2 regions of the Nostoc sp. 'Peltigera membranacea cyanobiont' 232 genome follow, and region 1 is predicted to be linked to the other one. Evidence: riboswitches for the same ligand, from Rfam matches in the RefSeq annotation. Region 1 holds a riboswitch; the other holds the start of a gene.
What was found. Region 1 has a riboswitch for cobalamin ahead of cobG (precorrin-3B synthase). Riboswitches for the same ligand answer to the same signal wherever they lie in the genome.
Positions count from the first base shown of each region.

Region 1 (3,613 bases):
GAATATTTCATCCCTTCGGTTCCCATCGAAATCCCGTCGCTGATGGTAATGGTGCCAAACATTTGCGGCATCGCCCCGGCGGTTTTAATCCCAGCCTCTGCTATGAGCGCCAGTTGATTTATCCCCATATTACAGGGAGTGATTGTACTGTAACCGTTGGCAATACCGACAATGGCTTTATTAAAATCTTCGTCTTTAAAACCAACTGCCCGCAGCATAGCCCGATTTGGCGATCGCTGCACGCCTTGTGTCACAACTTGGCTTCTCAAATTCTCCGACATCGTTACATCATCCTCTGATTTCCATGTATGAGTATCATAGATAGCAATTTTTGACATGTCCAATATATATTTATGAGTATTTGAGACTTATAAAATATCAAAACTATGGAACTGCGACACCTGCGCTACTTCATTGCTGTAGCTGAGGAACTCCACTTTAGTAAAGCCGCAGAGCGACTTCACATCGCTCAACCGCCCTTAAGCCAGCAAATTCAACAGCTAGAAGCATCCCTTGGAGTAGAACTTTTTCAACGCAAAACCAAACGACAGGTGCAGCTAACGGAAGCCGGACAAGTATTTTTGCAAGAAGCTTATCAATTGTTCGCTCAACTGTCCAAGGCAATCGATCTGACTCAACGGACAGGTAGGGGTGAGAAAGGAAAACTCCGAGTAGGTTTCACCACCTTGGTAACTTACGATTTGCTACCTGTGATTTTGCGACGGTTTCGAGAACAGTTTTCAGAGGTAGAGTTACTATTGCAAGAATTAACGACAACTCAGCAAGAACAAGCGCTATTCAATCGCCGCATCCATGTAGGTTTTGCCCATCCACCTTTGGAAGACAACACTTTCAATCAAGAATGTATTCAGCAGGAAGGACTAATTGTAGCTTTGCTAGAAACTCATTTCTTAGCCAGACAAGAAAATATTTCAGTGCGATCGCTCTTGAACGAAAATTTTATTATGTTCCCCCGCTATTTGGGGCCTGGACTTTACGATCAAATCCTGAGTCTTTGTCAGCAAGGGAATTTTAGCCCAAAAGTGACTCAAGAAGCAATCCAAATGCAGACAATTATCGGGCTAGTGTCAGCAGGAATGGGGATTGCGATCGTACCGTCTTCTTTGCAAAATCTTCAAAGGGCTGGTGTGGTTTATCGCGTTTTAGAAGAAAAAACACCATTAGTAGAAACGGCTGTAGTGTGGCGACAAGAGGATATGACACCTGTTTTACGGGAGTTTCTACAAATTGTGACAAGTGTCTGTGGTTAATTAGTCAGTTAAAAAGGCGATCGCCCAACGCTTAGGCGCGATTTGAGTTGCAAGCAACTGTTTTATAGAAGCATTGCGATCGTGTTTAATAACTAACTCTTGGATTCCTTGCAGTTTCCATCAGCACAGTATCCCGATTCATAAGTACTAGAACGCTTACCAAATATGGTGTAACGATTATCGCGGATTTGTTCGTAAAAGCGATCGCCTGCCCATTTCATCCCCGGTAAGGCTCGATAAGCATCTACAAATATACTTCCTACTGGCAATAACCGCCCAATTTCTTCTGCGGCGTTACTGCCTTGCCAACGTCTTTGAGGTTCATTGCCATCAATTAAAATTACTCCCTGTTCGCAATCTTGGGCTGTAATTCCCCACTTTAAAAGTGTCTGTTCATCTTGCATGGGAGCGTAGTGAAATAACTTTCCCTTGTCTAAGGTTTCTAGCAATTGCACTAAAGTAACGCAGAGATTACAATTTCCGTCGTAGATTACGTAGTAGTTCATGGAAATAAGAGCTTTTTGGCAATTGACTTGTCGGATCTGTCTAAACACAACTTTGGTATTCTAGCTTAGAAAACCGTAGCGATCGCTCTTGCCTCACTAAGGGATTTCCAAGTAAAAAAATATTCCGTCGCAGAGGGACAAGGGGGACAAGGGAGACAAGGAAGAAAGAAGTCTAGTTGAGTAGACAAATTGAATAATTTATTTTTTGGAGTTCCCTAATTCTGAAATGTTAAATTTTCTAACTACCTTCTCGTGCTAAATTATTAAAGCTTGGAGTTGGGAAACTCCGGTGAAATTCCGGGACTGTGCCGCAGCTGTGATGGGATCGCCCAAGTCAGAATGCCAACTTTCAAGATGTCATCAAGACACAATCACCGTCTACTCCCTGCGTCGCACGGGGAAGGAGTTCTAAATTTGCTTTCTAGATTTGCCACTTGTCCTGGCTTGTTTTATGCTACACCCGCCGCCGATGGGATATTATCTCGCATTAGAATACCAGGTGGAATTATTAGTACTCAGCAGTGCCATGCGATCGCAGACATAGCAGAGCAGTACGGTGGCGGCTATGTGGATGTGACTAATCGAGCTAACCTACAAGTCCGCGAGATCCGCACGGGGATAAATGCCGAGGTTTTGAAGCACTTACAGCTTATGGGATTGGGTTCTCACAATTCTGTTGTAGACCATATCCGTAATATTATGACCAGCCCAACTGCTGGTATCGACTCCCAAGAATTAATCGACACTCGCCCTTTTGTGGAAGATTGGGATAATTATATTGCCGCACATCCGGCGCTTTCAGGACTATCGGCAAAATTTAGCGTTTGCTTTGATGGTGGTGGAATAATTCGCGTGTGCGATCGCTTAAATGATATCCTATTTGCTGCTGTCTTAGTCAATGCTGATGTTTACTTTCGCCTTTATCTCAGTGTCGGCGCAAAGGGCCAACCGCCTAGCAATACGGGAATTTTGTTAACACCACAGCAATGTTTACCTGTCTTGGCAGCTTTGGCAGAGGTCTATCTAGCTCATACTAATACTACAAATAAGCGTCGGCTACGTCTCTTAGAGTTATTGAATACTTTGGGTTGTGAAAATTATCTCCAAGAAGTTCAGCAACGTTTACCTTTCCCGCTTTTGGACGGTGAAACGGGAAAATACCTAATCCCCCAACCCCTAAAGGAATTCTCTACTATTTTGCAAGGAGAGGGCAAGTATCAGCATATTGGTATCCATCCCCAACGTCAGCGAGGCTTATTTTATATTGGTATCGTATTACCTCTGGGACGATTGGAAAGTACACAGATGAAGGGTTTAGCAGATTTAGCAGCAAAATATGGTAGTGGCACTCTTCGGTTAACTCCCTGGCAAAATTTGCTGATTGCAGACATTCCTCAGCAATGGGTTGATGATGTCCAAAGTGAAATTACTTTTTTAGGATTAGATTTCTCTGCAACTAACATCAAGAGTGCATTAGTTGCCTGTTCTGGAAACAAGGGTTGTGCTTCTTCTGCCACAGACACTAAAAGTCATGCGTTGGCATTAGCTGAGTATCTGGAAACTCGCCTTACTCTGGATTGCCCAGTTAATATCCACTTCAGTGGCTGCGAAAAATCCTGCGCCCACCATAGCAAGAGTGATATTACTCTGCTCGGTGTCAACTTTGAGGCTGACGGTGGAATTGTAGAAGGCTATCACGTTTATGTTGGTGACAGCAAGCAGAAATTTGGACGGGAAATATATCAATATGTGACTTTTACCGAACTACCTGCATTAATAGAGCGGATGCTATATGTATATAAAATTCAACGCTTAAATCCCAATGAATCTTTTGGG
Region 1 covers NZ_NOLK01000044.1:57,901-61,513, reverse strand. The annotation lists gene ilvD (dihydroxy-acid dehydratase) at 1-281, opposite strand, end outside; gene CDG79_RS16845 (LysR family transcriptional regulator) at 387-1,271, shown strand; gene CDG79_RS16840 (thiol-disulfide oxidoreductase DCC family protein) at 1,364-1,777, opposite strand; adenosylcobalamin-variant (AdoCbl-variant) riboswitch at 2,040-2,130, shown strand; gene cobG (precorrin-3B synthase) at 2,192-3,613, shown strand, end outside.

Region 2 (3,613 bases), on a different contig from region 1:
AGGCACTTTAAGTCAAACAAAAATAACACGAATAATTTTCCCGAAAATTCCCGAAAAATGCACAAAGTCAACAGCCTAGCTCGGAGGCTGTTTTTACTGCCCTGAGAATATGTGCCAACAACCCTCCAGGTACTGGGTGATTGTTGGCAATGAATTTAATCATGCTGATCATTTGACTGAGAATATGTGCCAACAACCCTCCAGGTACTGGGTGGGTTGAAAGACTGCTGCCAGTTAATTTAGATAGAATCTAAGCCTATACTAGCGTGGCAACAACCCTCTAAGTACTGGGTGGGTTGAAAGCCAAATCTGAAACTATTACGCACGCATACAAAAATGTTGTAATAACGTGCCAGGTACTAGGTGGGTTATCATAATTTTTATTAGGGAGGGTTGAAAGAGAGCGCTACGTTGACATTATCGCTATAGTATCTGTAAATAAATGACATTAATTTGTCACTGGCAGTTAAACGACATCAATTTGTCCCGACGACAGATAATTAGTCCCAACGACATTAATCTGTCACCGACGACAAATAATTAGTCACTGTACATTTAGAATGGACGTAACTGGATTCGAACCAGTGACCTCTACGATGTCAACGTAGCGCTCTAACCAACTGAGCTATACGTCCTTAACCACACGATTATAAATATTAGCATATACTTCTTGAATCGAGCAAGAAAAAGACCCAAATCAGGCGAAGTTTATTATCAAACAGAATTCAGGAGTCATTTCCCATCTGTGGCAAAAACCGGGTCGATCGCAATTGATGAAACTTTTCTCAGATGACCCTAGTGTATGATCGATAAGGTCATTCGGTTCTGGTGGGGAGCAGCTACCAGAGGTAACGGGGAAAGTTCGGTGCAAATCCGGCGCTTGGGAGCAACTGTGAACCAATTTGAGATTACATCTCAAATTCCAAATTGAGTGAGTCAGGATGCCCACCGAAATAGATTTAACAGTTCCACATCTCTGCGAGGTACAGATGACTACTACTGTAAATATTTCCCCAACGAATCCCTTGGGTGTTGCTGACCATACTTTATTTGTTTGCAAAACTTGTGCTAGCGTTTGGCAAGAGGGAAAACGCTTAGGTGAAAGTGGTGGTCAAAAACTTCTAAACCAACTTCAGCAGCTTGCACAAGATTGGAACTTACGAGATGAATTCCCAATTCAAGAAGTTGAATGCATGAGTGCTTGCAATCGTTCTTGTGTAGTTGCCTTTGCTGCCAAAGGTAAATTAACATATTTGTTTGGCGATTTAGCCGTTGATGGTAGTGCATCTGCGGTACTAGAATGCGCTAGTCAATACTATGTCAAAACAGATGGTTTACTACCTTGGTCAGAACGGCCAGAAGCGCTGAAAAAAGGCATTTTGGCAAAGATTCCACCTTTATCTCAATGATGCGCGTTTTAATTCTGGGTGGAACGGGAGATGCCGCAGAACTAGCTGCTAAAGTGGCGACTATTCAAGGGTTAGAAGCAATCACGTCTCTAGCTGGTCGTACCCGTGAACCATCAATTCCGTTGGGCGATTTCAGGGTTGGAGGCTTTGGTGGTGTGGTGGGATTGGCTAGCTATTTGCGTCAAATGCAAATCGACTTATTAATTGATGCAACCCATCCTTTTGCGAGTCAGATTTCCTTCAATGCGGCAGATGCTGCAACTGAAGTCGGAGTACCCCATCTAATGTTAATTCGCCCGCCTTGGGAAAAAGAAAGTGGCGATCGCTGGATTGAAGTTGACAGCGTTGAAGCCGCCGCCATATCTCTGCAAAACCAGGCACAGCGAGTATTTTTGACAGTTGGGAGGCAAGAACTAGCCGTCTTTGCTCACCTAGAGAAAATTTGGTTTCTGATGCGGATGATTGACCCTCCCACTGATGATGCTTTAGTACCCACAGGAAGGATATTGTGCGATCGCGGGCCCTTTACCCTCAATAATGAAAGGCAAATCCTGATTGATAATAATATTGATACCATCGTGAGCAAAAATAGCGGGGGCGATGCCACAAAGCCCAAAATTGTTGCAGCGCGAGAACTGGGTGTGAAGGTTGTTATAATAAACCGTCCAGCCATACCGCCAGGAGAACAAGTTACTGATGTTGATGCTGTTTTGGCATGGCTATTTGACAAGTTGCACAATTAGTACAATCAGGCAAAAGCTTCGATCGGGAATTTTCTTTAGTCAGCTTAAGATAAACTGTGGCGTTGAAAAAAGTCCCAAATGGTCTGACTGGCATTCAAGCCAAGTTTAGCATTGAATTTATTTAGGTTCGGATCGGTTGAAGCACCACCAGGCCAAAAATGTCCCCCATCTACTACAGCTAACTGTAAGACCTCTGAGTTGCCACTACAATTTGAGTACTGAGTAGCTTTGACTTTTGAGCTTTTGCTAGAGTTCGTGTCAGAAAGCAGTGGCGATGCGCTAGGTGAAATACATCGATCGTGCGATCGCCAAAAGCTTACCATGTCTGAAATAGAAACAAGCGCTCCTCGTTGAGTGTGGTCATCACCTTCATAACGAACATCTCGATCGTTTGTACCGTTAACGATCATCATTGAGATCGGAGTCTGAGGTTGGCAATTAGGTTTGAGCCGAACTGGAAGAGAGCCAGCTACTGATGCAAAAGCGGCAATTTTATCAGATAGCTTACATGCTAAAGCTTGGGTAAGTATTCCGCCTCTAGAAAAACCAGTGGCATAGATTTTATGACTATCAATATTTCTTTCTTGCTTCAGATGATCGATTAAAGCACTGACAAATAAAACATCATCTATCTTTCCTTGAGAATTACCTCTAAGGCTCCATTTTTGATTAATTCCATCTGGATAAACAACAATAAATCCTTTTTGCTCTGCTAAATTATTAAAACGCGTAACATCACTAATCGAATGACCACTACCAGCATCTCCATGAAATACTAAAACTAATGGCATTGGGTGGTTTGGATCGTAAGATTTTGGAGTGTAAAGATAGTAAGTGCGTAATCGTCCTTGATTATTTATCTGTCCATAATTATCACCACTCAATATTTTTGGTTGAGAGGTATGTATTTCATCCGCTTGGATTGAATTGCAGGCTGTTACTAAACTAATTACAAGTAAGGAAGTAATAATTTTCTTAAAGTATTGACAGCTATGATATATATTCATGTTCGTTCAATCATTCGATAAGAATATTTTTACTATAATTAGTGTATTTTGTCTATTATCTGAAGTAGGATAAAATTAAAACTAACACTCTTTCTAAAGTGTTAGTTTTAATCATGCTAATCAGCTAAAAGTAATCAAACTTATACCGATTATTTGTGAGACTGCATCAAATAAGGTAATTTTGCCCCAAGTTTGATCGAGGGAAGTTTAATGCAGCTTCTTAGAGAATTGGTATTTTTGCAAGAAGTCGATTACAACATCACTACTAAATGCAGCAGATATATTAAACTCTTACGTAGTGAGCAGGAACCCAACGACGACCGTATCTTGTTCTTTCCCAATGACCAGGAATTAACTTTTTGTGAACATAACGGCTAATCACATTATGTCTCTGAACACCAGGTCTGACAACGATCTCTGCTGCCGATGCCTGTGATGGCAAGGAACCAATTAT
Region 2 covers NZ_NOLK01000057.1:49-3,661, forward strand. The annotation lists tRNA gene CDG79_RS19420 (tRNA-Val) at 562-635, opposite strand; cobalamin riboswitch at 804-967, shown strand; gene CDG79_RS19425 (DUF1636 family protein) at 990-1,409, shown strand; gene CDG79_RS19430 (cobalt-precorrin-6A reductase) at 1,409-2,152, shown strand; gene CDG79_RS19435 (extracellular catalytic domain type 1 short-chain-length polyhydroxyalkanoate depolymerase) at 2,197-3,159, opposite strand; gene CDG79_RS19440 (hypothetical protein) at 3,443-3,613, opposite strand, start outside.
Region 2: linked by a shared signal. The riboswitch ahead of CDG79_RS19425 (DUF1636 family protein) and the one ahead of cobG (precorrin-3B synthase) in region 1 are both predicted to bind cobalamin.